Regions from separate parts of the Myxacorys sp. genome, predicted to be linked through region 3. Evidence: predicted binding sites of a transcription regulator. Region 3 holds the regulator's gene; each other region holds the start of a gene.
The links. Region 3 encodes NtcA, which controls nitrogen genes in cyanobacteria. Its sites were predicted from a motif close to TTTGTANNNNNNNNTACAAA; they were not measured.
Positions count from the first base shown of each region.

Region 1 (5,906 bases), on a different contig from region 3:
CCGGTGCGGTGCTGTTTGTTACGCACAATTTAGAAGAAGCGTATCGTGTCTGTCCAAACTTGCTAGTGATGCATGGAGGACGCGCGATCGCATTCGGGTCTAAGCGGTCGATTTTTGAGCGTCCGGCGACAGTGACAGTGGCTCAACTAACGGGATGTAAAAACTTCTCGACGGCAGTCGCGACGGCAGATAATCACATCCATGCGATCGAGTGGGGCATTAGCTTACAGATTGCCGAGCCTCTACCCGAACAGTTTGCCTATGTTGGCATTCGCGCTCATCAAATTCTCTTTCCTCAAGACGCTCAGCAGCCTAATACGTTTCCCTGCTGGGTTGCGGCGACGAGTGAAACTCCGCATCGCATGACGATTTTTCTAAAGTTCAATGCTCCTCCGACGAGTCCGCAAGACTATCACCTTCAAGCGGAGGTCTTTAAGGAAAAATGGTTTGCGCTGAAGGCACAACCGTTGCCTTGGATGGTCTGTCTCGATTCGCTGCGGCTAATTCTGCTGACAGCAGCATGATTCTAGAACTGTCATCTAAGCACTGTCGATAGATCAAACCGTTTTCTCCACCACTTAGATAATACTCACGATCGCTTGATGCGTTCTAGATGAAGCAGGAGTCGGAGTCAGGGACATGCGATCGTAACTTAATAACAAGGAGTGGGAACGAAGAAACGAAGGCGGGAACGAAGAAACGAAGGCGGGAACGAAGAAACGTGCGATCGTAACTTAATAACAAGGAGTGGAAACGAAGAAACGAAGGTGGGAACGAAGAAACGAAGGTGGGAACGAAGAAACGTGCGATGTAACTCAATAACGAAGGCGGGAACGAAGAAACGAAGGCGGGAACGAAGAAACGTGCGATCGCAACTCAATAACGAAGGGTGAGAACTCTAGCGTTAGACCAATTCGAGAGAGCGCTAATTCGGGTTCTGGTAGCAGGTATAGTAATCTTGCCCGCAAATATAGAGCGTTAGATGTTGTAGAAGCAGTTTCCAGTAGCGTAAATTATGCCGAAGTTAGCATCTTTTAGTATTGGTCTTGACTATTCGCAGATGTGCATCTACGACCCAAGCCTCGAATTTCCTGGCAATGACTGGGATGATCAGCATGTGGATCAAGGATTTACCTGGCGACCGTTCAGCGTGTCTTTTAGGACAATCGGTTCGGACGATGACTGTGATATCGAGATTTGGGACGCCTCTGAAATCAGTATTCAGCCAAATGCCGTTCGCGCAATTGTCGTCCCTTTTTCAGTTCCGATGTCAGGTAGCATCGTGATCACGGGCGGAACCAGTGTTGTACCTGAACATGAACTGAAACTACCGTCAGATGAGTATGCGCTTGTGTTTGAGTATGGCTTGAGAGAGGAGTACTGGCAGAATCCTGAGTACCAGGAACCTGATGCTTTATTCATCCCAACGTGGTCCCGTCTGACTTTTATTCCAGATCGGTCTGTAGAGCCACGAATTTTACGAGCAGATTCGGATTTGTCTCCATCCTATCCCTTGCTGATGGAAGCTCGACCAGCATGAGATCTGAGTTACCACTCTGTGTCACGCGATCGTGCCAAAGCACTATAGCTCTGCGTAGGCACTAACCCAACAATCTATTCTTCAGTCACATTTTCTCAACAAAAGGGCAGGATGATGAATAGCTGAATAGGTTGTTGCCAAGATGCTTGGTAGACAGCAGTAGGCTGAAACGAAACCCTTCTAAAGCTAAGCGCTGAAACTTAGGCGGAAAGCCTCTGCGAAGTAATTCTTTCCGTTTAAAGCGAGCTAGCAACCCCCAAATTACTTCTCTATCAAAAGGCGGATTTGTCCTGCATCGCGTCTTTGTGTAGCAATCTCTACCGATCTAACAAATCAGATTGAATAGTCTGTCGAAGAAGAACGCTGTCTTATCTGATATCGCGATTAGCGCAGTGCGCAACTCCGAAGGAAACGCTGCTCTTAGGTTAAAGCAATCTTAAAAACAGCAGTTAACACAAAAATTAGCAGTTAACACTATGACAGAGACATCAGAAGTACAAACTGCCAGTGCAGTCGGCTCTCACATTGAGGCGGAAGCCGTTAACATCAACACCTCTCCATCTGAGAATGTGCCTGCTAAAACGCTAAATAAGTTTGAAAGAATCAAAGCTGAGAAAGATGGTCTAGTCCTAAAGCAGGAGCTAGATTACTTTGCAGAAATCGGTTGGGAAGCCCTCGATGAAGCCGATCGCGACTTTCGCCTGCGCGTTTTAGGCTTGTTCCATCGCAGCGTTACGCCGGGTCGGTTTATGCTGCGAATGCGAACCGCGAATGGCATTCTTCCGAGCAGTCATCTGCGCGTGTTAGCCGAGATCGTGCAGCGCTACGGCGACGATGGCAACGCCGACATTACCACTCGTCAAAATATTCAACTGCGGGGAGTCCGCATTGAAGACGCGGCTGATATCTTCCGCCGATTTGAGCAGGCAGGGATGACCAGTGTGCAAACGGGAGTTGATAACGTACGGAACGTCACCGGATCACCCGTGGCAGGGCTAGAAGCTGACGAGTTGATTGATACTCGTGGGTTAACGCGTGCGGTGCAGGACATGATCACCAATATGGGAGCAGGCAACCCAACATTCACAAATCTGCCGCGTAAATTTAACATTGCGATCGCGGGCTGTCGCGATAATTCTGTCCACGCAGAAACCAACGACCTCGCCTTCATTCCCGCCTACAAAGAGGGCGCGATCGGTTTTAATGTCATTGTTGGCGGCATGTTCTCGCCCAAGCGTTACGTAGAAGCCATTCCGCTTGATGCTTGGGTATTGCCAGAAGCAGTTGTTCCCCTATGTGAAGCGGTGCTATTGCTCTATCGCAATCATGGGTTAAGAGCCAATCGCCAGAAGTCGAGATTGATGTATTTGGTCGATGCTTGGGGCATTGAAAAGTTTCGCTCAGAACTCGAAACTCAGTTAGGTCAAAGCCTGCAACCTGCGGCTGAAACAGATGAAATCACCTTAGACAAACGTGATCACATCGGCGTCTACCCGCAAAAGCAACCGGGACTTCACTATGTTGGCCTCCTAATTCCGATCGGTCGCCTCTATGCCCACGAGATGTTTGACCTCGCCCGCATCGCCGATACCTACGGCAGTGGAGAGATTCGCCTGACTGTAGAACAAAACCTGATCATTCCCAACGTTCCCATCAGCCGATTGCAGGCAATGCTCAACGAACCGCTGCTGCAAGAGCGCTTTCCAGCCAATCCTGATAACATGTCGCGCTGGTTAGTGTCTTGCACAGGCAATCAGTTTTGTGGCTTTGCGTTGATCGAAACTAAAAATCGGGCTTTGGCAATGATTAAAGCGCTGGAAGCTGAACTGACCGTATCGCGCCCAATCCGCATTCACTGGACGGGCTGCCCCAACTCGTGCGGACAACCGCAAGTAGCAGATATCGGCATGATGGGGACAAAAGGGCGCAAGAATGGTCAGGTTGTAGAAGCCGTTGATATTTGGATGGGTGGCAAAGTCGGTAAAGAGGCACATCTCGGTCAGCGAGTCATGCAAGGCATTCCATGTGATGACCTTAAACCCGTGCTGCACACTTTGCTGGTCGAACAGTTTGGCGCAGAGCCCAGACAAACCGGCTACTTTGTGCCGCCCGAACTTGCGTCTCCTTAACGGGAGAACCTCACTCTGAAGCCAATGGATCGGTGGTCGAAGTCGAAACAACTCCTGAGGTTGGAGAACGGCGTTGAAGCAGCCAACTGCCAATGATCAGAACGGCGATCGGCAGTCCAATCGAGACAAAGCTCTTGATGCTGCTATTACTTGCGAGTGCATACTGCGCACTGCTTGATAGGCCAAACGCTAAACTGGTTAGCCCAAACAATCGTGCTCTCGGAAGCAAGGCGACAAAGGTGATCAAAATTGAGCTATACCAAGGCATTAGCCAAGGCGTTGCTATTAGCAACAACACTAGCGTGACCCATCCCATTTCCTCTAGTAGCTTCTGGGGTGTGTTATCCCAGTATCGATCGCTGCGCCATAATCGCCACGCATAAAAGCCAATGAAGCTAAGAATGGTGAGTCGCACCAAGCCTAATAAAATAGTTCGCCCTGCTTCGAGTGTTAGCCACTCTGGAGCTACAAAGATACGGGTTATATCCAACAAAAACCGTGCGATCGCAAGCAGAGATGACTGAAACTGCCCTTCTACTCCTGGATTCAGCAAGCTACGCCATGCGGAAACATCAGGCAGGATGGTGAGGGTTAGCACACCCACGATCGCAATGGAGGCTGAGATCATTCTAAACAACTGTTTCCCCTGCCCTCGACGCAGCAGCGCGATCGCCATTAATGGAACCCAAATCAGAGGCAGAGTTTTGGCTAACAGACCCATCCATAGCGCCGTAAACGCTGTCCAGTAGCGCCATTTTGCATAACTAATCGCAAAGGCAATCAGACTGGTTGACACTAACAGATCGACATGGCCCGAACTGACTTGCTCCATCAGTAGCAGAGGATGCAAAAGATACGCGATCGCAACTCGATGTCGCTCCGTGGGCGGCAACCATTTCCAAATCAGAAATCCATTCAAGCTGTGCAATGCTAAACAAATGGCTTTATATACATAAACGGCAATGAGCGGATGCACAGCTACAAACGCTGCCGATACGGTAAATATGGCTTGCGAAACGAGTCCATAGGTTGAAGTCTGCCCCCAATCCACGTAGGGAGATAGCTCCGTTGAAAACGCAGCGGCTCTCACAACAAACGGGTTGACCCGGTTCAGATTCATTAACCCGGAATGTAGGTAAATATAGATATCGTTGCCCAAAGGATAGGCAATAAACGCTAGAACTAGAAACGGCGAAGCAGATTTCAATACATCCCTAAAGCGACCCGTAACCGCTGGCGGCGGATCGTGAAAGTGCTTGCCGAGCCAAATTAAATAGAGAATAGAGATGAAAACGTAGCTCAGACCAATTCCCAGTTGAACGCGGAGGTCTGGAAACGTGGCAAACTTTTTTCCATCTGCCAGAATATAGTAGAACTTATCAATTCCCAAATGCAGAAGCGTTACGCTCAGGTAGGTTGATACCAGCAACGCCAGCGCAAATAGTAGTCTATGCTTATTCACATATTCGGTTCAGATGAACTTTCTTTAAGATACCATTTGGATCAGTTTCTGCGATCTTAACTACAGAACTTTTGACTAGCTCCAATGGCGTAAAGAATTTTGGTGTAAAGGATTTGTGCAGCACAAACGACTAATGGTGACGGTGAGTATTGGAAGTGTCCTGACGATCGCGCTGATCGCAGGTCTCCATGTCGTGCTGCGCAATGCGATCGCGGCTCGATTACCGAGTCAGGTCTGCCTACCCATGTACGCGGCTGAGATCGTGTGTTATGCCCAGCCCGAAACTCTACTGACTCGTAAACAAAGTGCGATCGCGGTTGATCCGGCGGGCGTACTATTAGCCACCGGAGACGGCAACGTTATTCAACGGTGGGATCTCAAAACTCGTCAATTGCTGCCGCCGCTAGTGGGTCACTCTAATTCAATTACGGCCTTGGCCATCAGTCCCGATGGACGAATACTCGCCAGTAGTAGTCTCGATCGCACGATCAAGCTCTGGGATGTGCAAACGAGCCGCTTACTCGGAACGATGCCATCAGGTCGAGCGTCGGTGCTAGTCTTTAGTCCCGATGGACGAACGTTAGCCAGTGGAAGCCGGGTCCAGCGCTGGGCAGATGGAGTAGAAGCTCTGCCCGGAGTGCAGTTTTGGGATGTATCGACTCAGCAGTTCCGGTACAGGTTAGGAGAACGACCTGCCCGCGCGATCGCTTTTAGTCAAGACGGACAACTCTTAGCCACCGGAGACATCAAAACAGAGGTATGGCTTGCTAAAGCA
Region 1 is NZ_JCACCM010000007.1:2,223-8,128, forward strand. Features, by position in the region: gene modB (molybdate ABC transporter permease subunit) at 1-524, shown strand, start outside; gene comJ (competence protein ComJ) at 1,016-1,540, shown strand; gene AC5I6P_RS00525 (ferredoxin--nitrite reductase) at 2,017-3,669, shown strand; gene AC5I6P_RS00530 (hypothetical protein) at 3,680-5,131, opposite strand; gene AC5I6P_RS00535 (WD40 repeat domain-containing protein) at 5,247-5,906, shown strand, end outside.
Region 1: a site for NtcA is predicted at 1,845-1,864, ahead of AC5I6P_RS00525 (ferredoxin--nitrite reductase). Genes of this name have one in related genera too.

Region 2 (5,906 bases), on a different contig from region 3:
GAAGTGTCCTAGATTTAGCAACTTCTTCGGGAACTGTTGCGTCAATTGGGTATATAGAAAAAGTAGACCAAAGGCAAACAAAACCTCTGAAAATAACCGCATCTTTCAGAAATGAACTTATTTCCTTCTGTAGTAAGATGCAGGAACTTAGGTAAGTCAATCAAGGTCTACTTAATCAACACAAAAGATTACTGGTTTACTTGGGAACGTCTTCATATGCATAGCAACTTCAAGTCTGGAACGGCTCTACTCCTCGCTCTCGGCCTTACAGCAGGTGCAACGGCTCCGATCGTCATGATCGCGCCAGCATTTGCCCAAGCTACTTTTCCTGATGTTTCGTCTGATTATTGGGCGGCTCAATTCATTCAAGAACTTGCTTCACGAAACATCATTGAAGGATTTCCTGATGGATCTTTTCGCCCAAATGAAGCCGTCACTCGCGCTCAATTTGCGGCCATGATTCGCAAGGCTTTTCCAAATGCTCAAGATGTCAGAACTCCAATTAACTTTGTAGATGTTCCATCTAATTATTGGGGATATCAAGCCATTCAAGATGCGTATACAAGTGGCTTTTTAGCAGGGTATCCTGGCGGTACATTCCGCCCGAATGAAAATATTCCTCGCGCTCAGGTGTTGGTGTCTCTGGCAAGTGGTTTGAACTACACCACAACCGGATCGGCAGATGCACTGCTTCAGGCGTACAGCGATGCCAACAATATTCCGGGCTACGCTCGCAACAGCATTGCCGCTGCTACAGAGCGCCGGATCGTTGTGAACTACCCTGATGTGAGGTCTCTGACCCCAAATCAGACGGCTACTCGCGCTGATGTGGCGGCATTTATCTATCAAGCATTGGTCAGCACTGGAACAGTTGCGGCGATTCAGTCACCTTACATTGTTGGTCAGGTTGTGGCTCCTCAAACCTTGACTATTCCTTCTGGAACGTCGATTCCTCTCCGGTACGATCGCGCGGACAAAGTTCTGTTAGCTAAAAACGAGCCTAATCCTACACCGATCACGCTGACGGTTGCTCAAAACGTCGTTACGTCCGATGGCACTGTTCTAATTCCATCTGGAAGCCAGGTTGCGGGTCAATTAGTCGTATCTCAAGGTGCAGCTCAGTTTGTGGCTTCAGAACTCGTGTTGGCCAATGGTCAGAGACTGCCAATCGCAGCAACCTCTGATGCAATCACCCAAACCGAATCGATTCGTCGTGGTGCAAACACCGGAACAATTCTGAAGGATGCTGCGTTGGGTTCAGCCGCTGCTGCTGGAATTTCAGCCGTTACGGGTGATCGCAACATCAAAGCGGGCGAAGTTCTGATTGGAACGGGCGTTGGTGCGTTGGCTGGCTTGATCTTCGGCGGCGATCGCATTGACTTGATCTCCATCCGTCCGAATAGCGATTTGAATCTGCGTCTGACTACTGACTTGCAGATTCCGCGTCAGTAAGGCTCATGCTTAGAAGGTGCAATGTGGATCTTCTAAGCACTCTCCCTTACGGGTAATCCAACTACGAAAGTAGTGCCTTTTCCAGACGGTGGCTGATCAGCATTTCGACTGATCCAGCCATCGTTTTTTATGGGGCTAAACACCTCAATCTTTCCCTGCATCTGCTCAATCAGGCGACGCGCGATCGCGAGTCCTAATCCTGTCCCCGGAATGTTGCCTTGAGCTTGCACTCCCCGATAATGGCGCTCAAACATATGGGGCAAGTCTTCTTGAGGAATCCCGAATCCGGTGTCAGTAATCCAGACACTGACCCAGCTAGCCCCCTGATCAATCTTCACATGCACCTGTCCGCCCGTTGGTGTGTACTTCAGCGCATTGTCAAGCAAATTGCTTAAGACTTCTCGCACTGCCCCGCAATTGCCCAACACTGAGGCAACAGAGGTTGGAATTTCTGTTCGGATTGTCAATCCTTTGTCGTGCGCGATCGCCGTTGCTGATTCTAAAAGCGGCTGCAAAATGTCAACCACAGAACACGGCTCCAACTCCAAATTCGATGCGGTCAACACACCCGCTGGTAGTAGAGGAATCGGTTGTTTAGGAGGTTCTGAAGCCGCTTCATAGTCGGGCAGCAGATCTGCACTCCCGAGGTCAATCGCCCCGTCCACTTGTTGAAGTAGGTCTTGCAAGCGATCGCTCTCTCGCAGGATGCTATTGGCAATTTGTTGATTCCTGTCCTCTGGCCTTAGCCGTTTTGACAGCAGTTTACCGAACGTTCGCAGCGCCGTGAGAGGACTGCGTAATTGATGTACCAAATTATCCAGCATGTCGTGCTGCTGCCTTTGCACGAGGCGCTGCTGATGATGCGTTTCTTCTAACCACTGCGATCGCTGATCCATTACGCACGCCAGCGATAACGTATCTGCAACTCGCTGAATTTGTCCTCGTTCCCAGGTTGTCCATAGTCGATCCTCTCGCTCTGTCACCAGCAACCCCAGCACCATTTCTTCATGCACAAGCGGAAGAATAAGTTGCTGTTGCTGAGCAAGGGCATTTGGCTTTGCTGGGAAAAAAGTGGCCTCAAACTCAAGTTCAGGAGTCAATTCCTCGTTTTTCAATCGATCTGATGCTGGAGCGAGGCGATTCACTTTCTCCAAAGCAACTGAAATATCGGGATAGGCGGCGATCGCAACGAGTTGTGTTTGTGTATTTTCAACCCATTCTTCGGTAAGATAAACAATGCTCAGCGATGCCCCAAACGCTTGAGTGAGCAGTGCTACTTGTGAGCGGCAAAGCGCAACGAATTCAGAACTAGTAGGCATCAACATATGAGCGCGCTCCTTCAGACTCTGCTTGACGACCCCCTTGAGAGCGGGCAAGCGATCGCTTCAGCAAGAGGTAGGAGTAGCTTCAAACCCAGATTTTCCTACTCCTGATAGGAATAAAAATAGACTCCGAGCCAGCTTCTCACAGGGGCTGAGGGGTCTAGAAGGCGAACAAAGTCCTTGATATCTAAGGGTAGCAAGTGATAGAGTTATTCAACTAGAATTAAGAATTTCAACTTTACTTTATAAGCAGCTTAAAACTTTGTATAGATGCGTTAAGAGCAGTTGAAATTCAGGACTAGAGTCGATATACTTGCGACGGATTTTGTAACGATCACTACAGCATTGGCAGTCAAAATAAGGAGGTAAGGGGTTTGGCAAGGAGACGTAAGCGGAAGAGTCGGCGGCGTCAGGAAGGACGGAGAATTCTCGAAAACGTTCCTCAGTTTAGCATTGATTGTGGCGAAGATAAACCTGTGACGGCTGCTCGAAAGTTCATTCACTCTGAAGGAATTGCGCCGCCTGCTTTGTTGCTAGTGAAGCGAAACGAGCATACGACCGATCGGTATTTTTGGGCTGAGAAAGGACTGTTCGGCGCTCAATACGTCGAAGAAAACCATTTCTTGTTCCCTAGCTTAAAATCCCCGGATGATGACGATGTGGAACCAGTGACAGTTGCCAGTCGAAGTCGCTAGTTATTGCTCTTCATTTGCCTCTTTGTGCGGATAGGTAGATGTAGCTTTGCTGGAAGTCCAGGTTTTTGGACGATCTATTGTGCACTTGACTACTAAGAGTATTGGTTTTCCGCTAAAGCAAAGACCTCATTTGATTATTCATCAGATGAGGTCTTTGCTTTAGCATCAAATCGAACACTTTTATAAATTCTTTGCGTTACTCTGATGCACTTAAGCTGAGAGTACGCTGTAATTCTGCTAACTCGTCCCGATGCGCTCTGACAATAATCACGCTCTTCGCACTTTCGTCAGAGCTTGGCGAACTGCTGAATGACAATTCAGGTTCAATTGGCTCAACTTTTAGGGAAACCTGCTCAATCCGTCCCGCACCTCGCCAATAAAAAACTCCTGCTAAAGGTGACAGGAGCAACAAGCTGAGCCAGAAAGCAGATCCGCTTGGTAACACCATTGAGATGACTAGCACTAGGCAAAGCATGCCAATGGCGGCAAGCAGCGACAGGAAAATCGCTAGAAACAAGCTGGGACGTACTTTGCCTTCAAAGGTGACTTGATTAGTTGCTGCATCGATCGCCGCAACGTGGTAGGCCCGCTCCCCAAAGTACTGTCGCAACTGGTTTAAGAGAGATTCCTCTGTCTGCTTAGAGATTAGCCTAACTTGCTGAATCCTGTCCTTAGTCGAAGCACGGATAAAGAAGAACAGACCGACCATCAACAGAACAGTCAGAACCAGTGTAGAAGCGATCACAGAATCATTCATGGTGTAGCTCAGGTAACAAAAATCCTGCTTACACCCTCAGTGTAGACAAAATTGTAGCCTGCAAGGGCATTAGTCGTGATCTGTACAAATCGTCTACTTCTCAGATGCAGCAGTTTGAGGAACCGGAGTATCCTTCTGCACTGCATAATCTTGCCAAAGGTGAGCTAGATCTTGAGCCTGTTGCATCGCCTCCGAGCGAATCTGGTACATCCGGCGGGGACGACCTCTGCCTTCTACCTTTTTCCAGTAGCCCGTGACCATCTCTTCGTCTTCCAGAAACTTAAGCGCACTATAAAGCACCGTATCGGAAAGACGATAAAGCGGATATTCGGTCTCTAGAAGTTGAATGAGTTCTGTACCGTAAGAATCGCCTCGCAGAAGTATGGCGAGAACGTAACAGACCGCTAACTCCTTGTTTAGGTAAAAAGGAGGTGGATCTTTGAAAAACTGATAGATATCCTCAAATTTCATCTGTCTGATTCCAGGCATGTGAGAAACGACTTGCTTGCAGAAAGGATGTGAACAAGAATTAGTTACATCTATTAGGTTAACAATCTTGCCTGTAGGGTTGCCGTCCTACTAAAGGGTTAATTTAACCTTGAACGTGAAAAAATTGGGCAAACCAAGTGTCGTTTAGTTTATGGTGCAAAGCTGAACTGCGCACTACAACCGTGAAAGAAGGACACTAACAGGGTGATGGAATGTTTAGAATTGAGAGCACTGAGTGCGAAATGTGCGGAAAAACCAACATTTCTTGTTTCATCAGGTAAAGCAACGTCACCAGAAAGTTAAGCAAGCTTAGAAATGCAAGTACTCAAGGAACAAAGCAATATTCATAGATTCACAATGCGTCTGCTGCTTCAAGGTGAAAGCAAAAATGAATGAGTGAAAATACCTGTTGCTTGAACAGTCGCTTTGTTAAATTGCTTAGCTTACGTATAAACGGTGCAACTTAATTCTAAACTTGAAATTCTACTTTGTGGATACTAAATCAAGTTGTTTTGTTGTTGATTTAAAGAACGAAACAGATTTTAGACTCTTTAAAGAGTGTCACTGAAATAGATGCTTGTTCCCGGGGTAACCGATTGTAAAGAGTGAGCCTTCAGCAATTAGCAAAACTGGAGGCCTATCAATGGCGAGTAAGGAAACTCAGCTGCTTTCTCGAAAGTGCTACACGTCCAGATTGCGGAGCAAAAATTGTGCCTGTCGTTGCAAGATTTACGATCGATGTTGCTATCCGCTGATGTTGTTATCCGCTATAAAATTACTCGGAACAAAAACAAGAAAATCGCGTCTATTCGGATTCTACTGATGCGCTAGCCCAACCTATTAGCTGAATTAAAGCAGTGGCTGATATGGCGATTGATCTTCGTGTCAACCAACTCAAGCTCTTCGAGTTCTCGTCCTGAAAACTACTCAGCGTCTAGGTCAGTGGTCAGGAGTTTAAGATGCTTGCTTACGTGGTGGGCGATCTGAGGAGCCAGATAAACTGCCCTTCGAGGGACGCGATCGTAAGAAGTTAACATTACAACGCGAGTGCTGAAAGCGCTGCTTTATGCTTAGAGGCGGTATTTAATCGGCTAGAATCTGCGTCCTAATAGACGTTGCTTGACGCCTTCAGCAATTTTTTGTCCTAAATATTCTGGAATTAAGCTTTCATTCGGCCCTAACAGGTAGAGA
Region 2 is NZ_JCACCM010000100.1:8,969-14,874, forward strand. Features, by position in the region: gene AC5I6P_RS12435 (S-layer homology domain-containing protein) at 217-1,452, shown strand; gene AC5I6P_RS12440 (sensor histidine kinase) at 1,485-2,777, opposite strand; gene AC5I6P_RS12445 (DUF3155 domain-containing protein) at 3,149-3,469, shown strand; gene AC5I6P_RS12450 (cofactor assembly of complex C subunit B) at 3,666-4,226, opposite strand; gene AC5I6P_RS12455 (PadR family transcriptional regulator) at 4,320-4,697, opposite strand; gene AC5I6P_RS12460 (hypothetical protein) at 5,807-5,906, opposite strand, start outside.
Region 2: a site for NtcA is predicted at 3,099-3,118, ahead of AC5I6P_RS12445 (DUF3155 domain-containing protein). Genes of this name have one in related genera too.

Region 3 (5,906 bases):
CGTGCGTTCTGCCGCAGATTGCATTGCTGCTAGATCGCGAACATCCACCTGAATTAGCAGAACCTTTGTGCCGTATTGCTTGACAGAAGCAACGGCTGCATTGAACTCATCTCTGTTGGCAACACGATAACCCTGTGAAGAGTTCAAACGAGAAGGCTCGGCAATATCCAACATGGCAACATCGGCACCATTCATTGCGAAAACTTCTGAAATTGCCCGTCCAATCCCTCGTGCCGCTCCAGTAACGAATGCGACCTTTCCAGACAAAGGAAGTGTGCTGGAGGGCTGAGGCTGTGCATCAGGCTGAGCGGGAGCCTGTGCTGTTGCTTGTTGGGTTCGTAAAGGGGATAGTCCTGCTCCTAGTGTCATTCCAGTTGCAGCCAAGGCAGCACCTTTGATTAATCCACGACGTGAACGATTTAGCTTCTTCATTAGTTCGCTTCTCCTAAACTCTGAGAACAGCTTATCGAAACAGCCGTGTCGAAAAATTGTAAAATCTTGCTTAGCTTGCGACCTGCTTGAGGAAGCTTTTAGGTGGAATGCCGACGACTCGCTTAAAGGCTTTGGTAAAATGCGCTTGGTCGTAGAAGCCTACCTGCAACCCAATATCGGTTAAATCGGGTTTACCCGCAATCGCAATCAGCTTCTTGGCACGCTCGACTCGGTTTTGCAATAGATATTGATGTGGGGAAAGTCCCAACGAATTTTTGAACAGACGCGCAAAGTGAAATGCGCTCAGGTTCATTTGTTTGGCTAAGTCAACGAGACTCAACTCCTCGCTTAGATGTTCATGAACGTATTCAATAATCTGCTTTAGCTGCTGTGACGAAAGCTTTCCAGAAGCTTTACGCAGTTTTTGAGGGCAGCTGCTGTGATGCTCAATCAGATGAAGGGCAAAGGCGACCGCAAGCGATTCACCGTAAAGCGTGCCACAGTAGCTTCCAGAAGCTAATTCTGCTTTAAAGCGATGAGTAAAATCAGCAATTGTTGTATCAGCTTCACCTCGACGGGTTAGAAAACCAATGTTTTCTGAGGCACCCGTATCTTGAAACGCTTGGCGAACAAATTGAGAGTCAAGGGCGATCGCCAAAAATTCAAAGTTTCCCCACCATCGAGGAAAGTTGATATCGCCGTGTGTCTGTAAGCAAAAATCACCTGGATTCAAAGTCGTTTGTCGCCAATGCCTGCCCTCTTTCCATTCGTAGTGAACAGGTTGACCAATGTTGACCGCCAAACGATGTCCATCGATATAGTGTTCGGGTAGTTCAAATGATGAAATTCGGTGAAATTCAACCGTGATTCCCTGCCAACCTGCATTCACGCTGGAAAATAACACACTTCCATCAGGAGCAGCCGGAAAGACATCTCCAGTTTGACTGTTAACGAGATGAATCCGGCTGTCTGACATTGGCAGTAAGAAGTGATTTTAAGTATATTTTGGACTGAAGTCACTCTACAGGCAACCTTCTGATTACTGTCCCTACATAGAACGAGAAGCTGCCTAACGTTCGCAATCACCGGACACAGATAACCTTTGCAACTTACCGATCAATTGACATTGTTCCAGTGCATTGAGATTGTTAGCTTGTGTCGCCACACCAGCACACTCTACTTTATTGATGATTTGTTGCAAGCTTCTGTAAAGTATCAAATGCTTCGTGCAAGCCTACATTGTGTGAGCGTCGATATTCTCTAATCGCATCTATACGTTGTTCACTGAGCCACATCTTGATAATTTCGGCATCCGAAAGTATTGTCACCTTTAAAGACTCGATGATAGCTCCTCGTGCAATTAAATCCTGCTTCTCCGCCTCTGAAAGCCCCCAAGCTTCTCCCAACCTTGCTTTTTCAACGTTAGCGCCTTGGAAAAGACAAGCATTTCTGAAATGGACTTTCTTCAGTTTTGTTTCAAACAGGTTTGCACCAGTGAGGTCAACATCCCAAATATCAGCTTCACTCAAATTTGCGTTTTCTAGATTTGCTCCTCTCAAATTAGCTTGTCCTAAATATGTTCTTCGCAAGTCGGCTCCCTTGAAGTTAGCTCCACTTAAATTCGCTCTTCTCAAATCTGCCCCTTGTAGATTTGCTCCTCGCAAATTGGCATTGCTTAAATTTGCATAATTCAGACTAGCCACTTTGAGACTTGCAGCTCTTAAATTCACACCCGCCATATCAGCAAAATATAGCTTAGCTCGATCAAGAATTGCTTTCTTTAAAATCTGCCCACTCAAATCTGCCTTATCTATAGCGATACCGTGAAAATCGCGTTCTCCAGAACCGTATAGTTCCAATAGCCTCTTTGTGTCCATGCCTTGTTTCTCACATACCAGTTGAAGAATTGAAAACATTCAACATCAACAGATATCTCTAAACTACCCTCACCACCTATGACATAAACAAGCTAACTACTATTTAGACTGAAAATTTCTGCCTAAGACCCTATTTTGAGGTACTTATCCCGACACCACTTCTGCATAATATCCTTCGACTGGAGATGCAGGAGCTAATGCTGAGTGTTTTCTCCTAAGAAAAGTCCGTTTCTTGCAAACTCAGATTCTTATTGAAGTGATTGGACTAATGCAGAGATGGAACTACGATCGCTCCCACCCAAAAAACCAAAAGAGACGCCTTACCTTTTCTCAAACCGCTTTTCATTTATAGATAAGGTCGCGACCTTTTTGTTAAACCTCTGGAGGTTATCTATCAACGGAGCTAGATCCATCATGATTGTCGCGACCTTTTTCTCAAACCTCTGGAGCTAATCTATCAACGGAGCTAGGTTGATTGATTAAGTCGCGACCTTTTTGTTAAACCCCTGGAGGTCATCTATGGATCAAGCTCCGTTTGGCTCAAACCTCGCGACTTTTGCCCCAAACGTCCCGTGGGGCTGAAAAATACTTTGGGAATTCACGGTTGACCCTGCCTTTGCACTACCAACGATCGCTAAAATTTCCTTACATTCACGGTGAACAGTGAGTTTGTCCGTCGTTACGGTGAGAGCATTCTTTACTCAGAAAAAAGAGATGTCTCGACCCAAACGAAACTCATCTACCTTGTCAAACTCAGAGCGGCAAATGGAATCGTTGCAGTCCATCGATCGCTTTCTTGACTTTGGTAACGGAGTGACTGTGCAAGCTTATGCCGACCTGATTGATCAAATGCGTCAGAAACTTGCTACCTACAACATCCTGCTGTCGCAAGTAGACGATGCTCAACGAGAAGTTGAACTGATGGAGCAATCTTTACAGGACCTGTCCAAGCGGTTGATGACGAATGTGGTTGCTCGCTATGGCGAAGACAGCCGAGAATATCGGATGGCAGGAGGAAAGCAACGAGCGAAGGGGCAGAGAACTTCATCACGCAACGTTCCTACCGTTCCGACCAGTGTCAGTGAGATGAAGACCAAGCTGCCTGCTGCGAAAAATGGAGCTAGTGCAAAAGCAGCCGTTGAATGATTAGAGTGGAAGTATGTGCGATCGCATCGCTTCAACGTGCGATCGCACATACTTCTGGAACTTATCCAAACCGAAATCTACCTCTTCACTGCCAGGTGCAGATCAGGACTCCCTCTCTCCAGTCCGCTTTGCGCTAGCATGCGGTCAAAATGATTGACTAATCTCCTCAAACAGCGTTCAATACGAGTCAATCTTTTGTTGAGGAAATAACAGAGATTTTCTAAAATTCTTAAAATATAAGCAGAAATGTATAACGAGGCACAAAACCTGCGTTTGCAGTCAGTTTAAGTGTTCTAAAGTCATCAATTGTCTACAAAGACTTCGCTTACAATGCTTCGCCTCAATAGAACAATTTTCTAAAGGGGTTTTAATAGAAAATTTTGCTCACCTGTGAGTCTAATAGTTGCTAAAAGAACGTCTGAGTGACGATAAAGGGAAGAAATGATAGTGACCAAAGAGAGACCGCTTGCATCGTTATTTCGCCAAATCGGTGGAGGGGCATACCCCCCCGTTGTAGAAACATTTGAGCGTGGCAAAACTATTTTCTTTCCGGGTGATCCGGCGGAGCGAGTTTACTTCTTGCAGAAAGGAGCCGTCAAGCTCTCGCGCGTGTACGAGGCAGGCGAGGAAATCACAGTGGCCCTGCTGAGAGAGAACAGCGTGTTTGGGGTGCTGTCCCTGATTACGGGTCAACGCGCCGATCGCTTCTATCATGCCGTGGCGTTCACTCCAGCAGAGTTGCTATCAGTGCCCATCGAGCAGGTCGAGAAAGCCCTGAAAGACAACCCAGACCTCTCAATGATGCTGCTGAAAGGACTGTCATCTCGCATTCTACAAACCGAGATGATGATCGAAACGTTGGCACACCGAGATATGGGATCGCGGTTGGTCAGCTTTTTGTTGATTCTCTGCCGCGATTTTGGTGTACCGTCTCAAGAAGGGATCACGATTGATCTCAAACTGTCGCATCAAGCGATCGCAGAAGCGATCGGCTCCACTCGCGTGACCGTCACCCGCTTATTAGGAGATTTGCGGCAAGATAACATGATCTCGATTCACAAGAAAAAGATCACCGTTCACAATCCGGTCACGTTAAGCCAGCAGTTTACTTAAACTTTCTCTGCCCTCGCTCCAAATCACACATTTTCTTCGCAGCAGACATATCCGTTCCGCAGGCATAATAGATGCGGAGTCCTGCTTGTCGAGTGAACTAAGCCGAGCGTTTTGGAGCATCAATGTCCGACATAGGGCTAATTCTGATTTTTGCAGTTTTGATTTTGGGCGGGCTGATCGCAACCGTTGGCGATCGCATCGGCACCAAAGTTGGAAAGGCGCGGCTTAGCTTGTTTAATCTGCGGCCTAAGCGCACGGCAACAGTCGTGACCATCTTGACCGGAACGTTAATTTCCGCCTCGACGTTTGGCATCTTGTTTGCGAGTAGCCGCCAGTTTCGTGACATGCTGCTCGATTTCAACGACTTGCAAAAGAAAGTCCGGGAGCAAAATCGAGCCTTACGGCAAAACTCAGATGATCTAAAAATTACCAATCAACAGAAGAGTAAGGTCGAGGATGAACTTGAGCGCACCCGCGCCCAGCGGACACAAGCGGAAGGGCAACTCAATCGCATTAATGAATCTCTGAAGCAGTCCCTTGAAAAGCAGAGACAGACCAACGAGCAGCTCAGAACGGCTGAGGCGCAGCGGGATGTGATTCGCGGTCAACTCAATGCCGTCTCTGCGCAGGCTGAAACGCTGCGATCGGAGATTAACCAGTTGCAGGGCGAGCAAAAAACTCTGATTGCTCAACGCGATGCCGTCAAAGCGCAAATTGCCGAGCGCGATAGCCAAATTGCGGAGCGGACGAGCGAGCTTCAGAGGCGCGATCGCGAAATTGCTGAGCGCGATCGCGTGATTGCCCAGCGCGAAATTCAACTTCGACAACTGGCATCTCAACAAGCGCTCTTAGCCGAAGCGGTTCAGCAGTCTGAGCAAGAAGCCCAACTGATTCGCGGCGGATATTTGGCAATTCTGCGGAACCAGGTGCTATCGGCGGGCGTGCTGCGCGTAGTTGATCCGGCTGCTGCCAAAGCCGCCGTCGATCGCTTGCTAAAAGAAGCAAATCGAGCGGCGTGGCAGTTGATTCAACCTGGTTCCACGACGGAAGAGCAGATCGTTCTGATTAAGACCGCCGATGTGGAGCGTCTGATTAAAACGATTAATGATGGTCAAGACTACGTGGTGAGGATCGCGGCGGACGCTAACTATGTCCGGGGCGAACGGCGACCTGTTTCTGTCTTTGCCAGTGCTGTTCCAAATCGGGTCGTGTTTTTAGAGGGGGATGTGGTGGCGTCTAAGTCCATTGAACCCTCAAAGCTGACGCCTGATCAGTTCCAGCAAAGCATCGAGCAACTGCTCGCCTTCTCCAATTTCCGCGCGAAACGGGCAGGCGTAA
Region 3 is NZ_JCACCM010000149.1:123,469-129,374, forward strand. Features, by position in the region: gene AC5I6P_RS20775 (SDR family NAD(P)-dependent oxidoreductase) at 1-432, opposite strand, end outside; gene AC5I6P_RS20780 (helix-turn-helix domain-containing protein) at 503-1,408, opposite strand; gene AC5I6P_RS20785 (pentapeptide repeat-containing protein) at 1,614-2,348, opposite strand; gene AC5I6P_RS20790 (hypothetical protein) at 3,024-3,455, shown strand; gene ntcA (global nitrogen regulator NtcA) at 3,897-4,568, shown strand; gene AC5I6P_RS20800 (DUF3084 domain-containing protein) at 4,691-5,906, shown strand, end outside.

Region 4 (5,906 bases), on a different contig from region 3:
GCAGAACACCTCCAGCACCTCCAAGCGCGTCAGCATCAGCGACAGCACTATCAACAGCAATTGACGTGGCAACAGCAACAGCAACGCCACCTGACGCAAGATTGCCAACGGTTGCAAAAAGAGCTTGCTCAAGCCGAGCAGCAACGGCAGAGTTTAGGAATGCTGTTAGGTCAAGAAGGCGCGATCGTAGCGGGTTATGAACATTGGCAAACCCTACAAGCCCAAGAAGAAACTCTCGCTGCCAAATCGCAAGCCCATCAAATTGCTCAATCTCAACGACAACACTACCAGCAGCAGCAAACCGAAAAATTAAATACGTTGCACAGCCAGCTTCAGCAGCTTCAAACCCAAGATGCCGCCCTTGAGGAGCAACTCCAAGACATTGAACGTACGCTGACCAAAGAAGCAGATATTGCCGCCGGAGTAGAGCAGCTACAGCAGGCAAGAGCGCAACTGCAAACGCTCGATCAACGTCAACTGCAAGCCATGCCACTGATACAACGGCGACAGCAATTGCAGGCAACCCTCGATCGCGCCTCAACCCGGCTGGCAACGCGGTTAGAAGAACTCCGAACCTCTCTCCAGCAATTGCAGGCTCAGCAGCAGCGTCAACCCAACCTGCAACGGGCGGCTGTGGAAGTTGCCACTCGCATTGAAGCGTTAGAAAAATTGCAGGCGTATCAAGATCAAGTCCGCGATAAAGGACTTGAGCGACGTGCATTCATGGAACGACTTCAAGCGCAACAACGGGGCTACGAAACTCAGATTGCCGAAATTGACCATAAGATTCGACTGTTGCAAGCAGAAAATGTCATTGTTGAACCTGTTGTCTCTCGATCTGGTGAGGCGGGTGAGAGCGAATTGCTGGAGTTGCGCTCTGAGCTAACTTCGACGTTAACCCAGGCCGCAACAGTCACGAAATCTAAGCCGTCATCCTTCGTTCAATCTCAAAACTTTCCGCCCTGCCCCTTGTGCAGTCGTCCTTTGGATGAGCATCACTGGCAGCTAGTTCAACAAAAGCATCACGAGGAGAAACAGGAGGTGTTGGCGCAATTGTGGGTCGTTCGCGAACAACTCACCGTTTCTGAACGAGAAATCCAAGTGTTGCGGCAAGAGTACCTGGAGATTGATCAAAAACTTAAACAGTATGGGCAAAATTTAGAACGGCGCGGACAATTGCAAGAGCAATTGCAAACCACAGTAGAAGCCCAAAAAAAATTAGAACAACTGAATGCAGAAGCAATTCAAGTTGACTCAACCTTAAAGTCTAGAGCGTTTGAGCAGGAGTTACAGCAAGAGCTAGAATTGCTCGATCAAAGCCTGCACCAGATCAGCTACGATGAGCGCGACCATGCTTTAGCTCGTGGAGCAGTTGATCGCTGGCGATGGGCAGAAATCAAATTTGTTGAGATTAAGCAAGCTCGAAAACGCCAGGAACAGATTGCCAAGCGGCAGCCGGAACTGCGATCGCAAATCTCCATCCTCGAACAGCAGATCGAGGCGCTAAACCATCATCTCGCGATCGCGCTGGCTGATCGCGATCGACAGCTTGCGGAAATTGGCTACAACCTCAACCAACACAATGCGATTCGCACGGCATTGCGTAACGCTCAATCGTGGCAGCTTCGCTATCAAGAACTGTGCCAAGCCCAACAGCACTATCCTCAAGTGCAGCAACGACTTCAAGAACTCGCTCAAACGCTGCATGTCCGCAAAACCGATCTGACGACAATCATCCATCAGTGTCAAGAATTGGTTCACCTTCTGGAGCAAACCCCCGATCTGACACCCCACATTCAAACGTTGGAACAGCAAATTCAACAACAGCGACTTCAGCTTGACCAACAGATTGTTCAACTCGGGCGAGTTCAGCAGCAGCAACAGCAGCAAGAGGCGCTGAGTCAGGAGTATGAAACGTTAGTTGCTCAACTGCAAACTGCTCGTCAGCAGAGCCGCGTTTATGGAGAACTCGCGCAAGCATTCGGCAAAAACGGGATTCAGGCGTTGATGATTGAGAACGTTTTGCCGCAGCTCGAAGCTGCCACCAATCAAATTTTGTCTCGCCTTAGTGCCAATCAGTTACATGTCCAGTTTGTGACTCAGCGTGCCCGAAATGCCAAGTCTAAAATTACAAAGGCAATGGAGACACTCGATATTCTGATTGCCGATGCTCACGGAACTCGGCCCTATGAAACCTATTCGGGTGGTGAAGCGTTTCGAGTTAATTTTGCGGTGCGGCTAGCGTTGGCGCGGTTATTGTCGCAGAGATCGGGTACAGCGCTGCAAATGCTGATTGTCGATGAAGGGTTTGGCAATCAAGACCAAGACGGCTGCGATCGCTTGATTGCGGCTATTAATGCGATCGCGCCTGAATTCGCCTGTATTCTCACCATTACTCACATGCCTTACTTCCGCGAAGCCTTCCAAGCTCGCATCGAAGTCACGAAAACTCAAAACGGCTCACAGATTGCCTTGTGTTTGTAAACCTATTCGATGTAAGCACTCAAAACACGGATGATTCGTTAATGCTTCAGAAGGTGCTTAAAAGACGAGTTTTAAAGCGATCTTTTGGGGCTTGAAGCGATCGCAAATACTTCTATAGTCTTGAACCATCCGCTCCGCTTCACATTCATATCGATCTTGATCGCAAGCAAAGTAACCTTCAACTAAAAAAAGGCAACTCCAGTGTGGAATTGCCTGTAATGTCTGGAACAGTAAATCGATAAAAATTCAGAAGAAACTAAACTGCCTCGAAGTTCTTCTCTCCCGTCCGAATCCGAACGACTTGATCAACTGGACTAATGAAGATCTTTCCATCTCCAATTTCTCCAGTTCTTGCCGCCACGATGATTTTGTCTACCACCATGTCTACTTGTTCATCTTCGATCACAATTTCAACTTTAAGTTTCTGTAAAAACTCGACCGTATACTCCGAGCCACGATAACGCTCTGTTTGACCTTTCTGCCGTCCGAATCCTCGGACTTCAGAAACCGTCATACCCACGATTCCGGCATTGACTAGAGCAATCTTGACTTCATCAAGTTTAAACGGGCGAATAATAGCCTCAACCTTTTTCAAGCGCCTACACTCCTTATGTTTCCGCTATATCAACAGCATGACTCTATCTATCATCGTTACATAGATTAAGTTTGTAACAAGTAATACATTTTATTCCAATGTAGGAGTCACGCTGTCACACCTAATCCTAAAGTGTCCCACAATCGCACCGCGATTTGCTTAAAAAACTATTTCAGGGTCACTACTCCGTATTTCGTTTTATCACGAAATCATTGAGATACTTCGCAATTCTCTCAAACAAATGTGATCCGTGGAAGTTTCGCAAAACCAATCGCGGCACTTTAATCTATTCGTTATTTTGAAGCCGGAGACGGCAGCAGCGGACGTACGATCAAGAAGCCTGCACCAAAGGCAGTCACCACAATTAACGCGATCGCAACCCCTAACCACCATCCACTTAACTGGTTACCTGATGACTCCGACTCTGGCAAAAGCTTGCGGCGGGGCTTGCTGTCTTGCTCGATCACCAGCGTTTCAGGAGGAAACGGAGAATCGAGATTGGGCAACTTAGATAGCATCGGCGCGCGCGGAGTTACTGGGGCGGCGATTGGAGCGATCTCTAATTGAGGTAGTGTTTCAAAGCGAGACGGCGTTAAACTTTCCTCAACAACTGAGTTTCCAGCAGAGGTGCGCGAAACACTTTGAGCCGCTTGGCGCAAATTCAGCGCGGACTGGACGGCTTTCTCAATTTCTTGATGCAAGTGCCGATTTTGCTGGGTCAACTGCTGATTTTGCTGCTTTATCTCGTCTAGAGCGGCTTTGGTCGCTTGCAGTTCGGCAGTCACTTCTCGGTAGAGTGAGATTGGAACTGAAGGAGCATAGGAAGGTGAGGACGAGGGAACTGCCTGTCCAGCGTTAGTTACATTTCGCATGGGGTTTGAATTCATTGGGTTCGGATCAACGTAGAAGTGAAGTTCAAAGTTGGGTTAAATCGCTAGAGGCAGTTCCACAATCGTTATGCCTGGTCATGTCTTACGTTTTTCTGCCATAAGAATAGCTGCAATTACACCAAGCAATGCGCTAATAGTCAAGGTTTTTCTGAGAAAAGTAATGTTTTTCCGTAAAACTGAGGATCTTGAGGTCGCTAGTTTGATGAGAGGGGATCACTATCAGAGATCTGGAGAAGGAAATCGGTTGTGTTCTGTAGATTCAAATTGGTTTTTATTCAACGTTTTGCAAGTGAAGAAGGGCTAACGGCTTCGCTTATGGCTAGATTCTTATGGTTAGAGCAGAATTGATAGAATCAAAACACTGAACTATATAGACCAGGCTGGCTAGACATGTCTCAAACTCAAGAAACGCAGGTAAAGTACGGAGAACGGCTGATTGAAGAAGGCAACTTAATTACGTTCCCCAATCCTCGAGCGGGACGTCGCTATACCATCAACATTACGCTGCCTGAATTTACCTGCAAGTGTCCGTTTTCTGGCTATCCTGATTTTGCGACGATCTATGTCACCTACACGCCCGATCAGCGTGTGGTTGAACTGAAAGCGATTAAGCTGTACATCAATAGCTACCGCGATCGCTATATCTCCCACGAAGAAGCCGCCAACCAAATTTTAGATGACATCGTAGCGGCTTGCGATCCGCTCGAAATCACAGTGAAAGCAGACTATACACCGCGGGGCAACGTTCACACCGTCGTCGAAGTGACGCACAGCAAAGCGGTCTAAGCTATTCTTAAGTTTAAGCCATCCTTTGCCAGCGGCGCAGTCCCTCTAGCCACAGCCACCCCATCACACTGCCGATGAAGTAGGGCGGAAAATCTGACCAGGAAAAGGTATTGCCAAGCACAAGCCGTCCGGGAAGGGTGGCGCGAAGGGCTTGAAGCCATGATGGTTGCCAGAGTTGCAGCACCTCGATCGCACAGGTGGCAAGACTGACTGCGATCGCAATTCTCAATGGCGGTATTTTGGGATAGAGAAGCTGAACCAGCAAAATCCAAAACACTTCATAGGCAAGGCTGCCCAGAGCGTCGTGAAGACTGTTAGGCAGCCAACCCTGGGAAAATCGAACCCCATACCCAACTGGAATAATGAACAAAATGCTGACCAGCAATGCAACGCGGTAGGGCATAAGACGCGCAATTAGAAACGTAGAGTCGGCGTTCGTACTTAATCGATTAAAGTCCAGCGACTAAAATTCAGTGATTAAAGTTAAGCCAAGATTAGCCGCCCTAAATCATAACGTGCCCTCTTTCAATCCTTTTGTGATCCGCGCCAAATCCGATTTTTCGTCCACCGCAACTCGTGTCGGAGAGCCGCTAATGATGCGCTCGAAGTTGCGGAACGAATCTTTAATCTCAGGGCCTTGAGCGCTAATCGTGTACTCGCGAATGCCCTTATCGTGCCAAGAGCCACGCATCTTAAACACATTCAGCGCCCGCGACATTTCCCCTCGAATTTCGACATATTGCAGCATCAAGATTGTATCGGTGATCGTCGAAATGTGGGTGTCGGTGATCGAATGCGATCCCATAAATTGATCGGTTGTGTTGGTGAAGAATCCTGTAATTTCTTCTTGTTTGGCAAAGCCAGTCACACCAATCACAAATTGACGGAAGGCATTGTTGCTTACTCCCCGTGCTAAGGCAGACAACGAATCGATCGCAATCCGGGACGGCTTAAACTCAGCAATCTCTGACTTGATAATCTGCAAATGATCCTCTAGTCCCGCCGATTCAGGATAGGCGCAAATGATCTTGAGCAACCCTTTCTGCTCTAAGTCCTCAAAATCAATGCCCCACGAGTAGGCGTTACGCGACAGTTGAGCGCGCGATTCTTCGTAGGCAAACAGGATTGCGCGATCGCCGCGTTGACAGGCC
Region 4 is NZ_JCACCM010000144.1:70,622-76,527, reverse strand. Features, by position in the region: gene AC5I6P_RS19545 (AAA family ATPase) at 1-2,484, shown strand, start outside; gene AC5I6P_RS19540 (P-II family nitrogen regulator) at 2,741-3,079, opposite strand; gene AC5I6P_RS19535 (hypothetical protein) at 3,373-3,951, opposite strand; gene queF (preQ(1) synthase) at 4,360-4,755, shown strand; gene AC5I6P_RS19525 (ribosomal maturation YjgA family protein) at 4,769-5,158, opposite strand; gene kaiC (circadian clock protein KaiC) at 5,264-5,906, opposite strand, start outside.
Region 4: a site for NtcA is predicted at 3,150-3,169, ahead of AC5I6P_RS19540 (P-II family nitrogen regulator). Genes of this name have one in related genera too.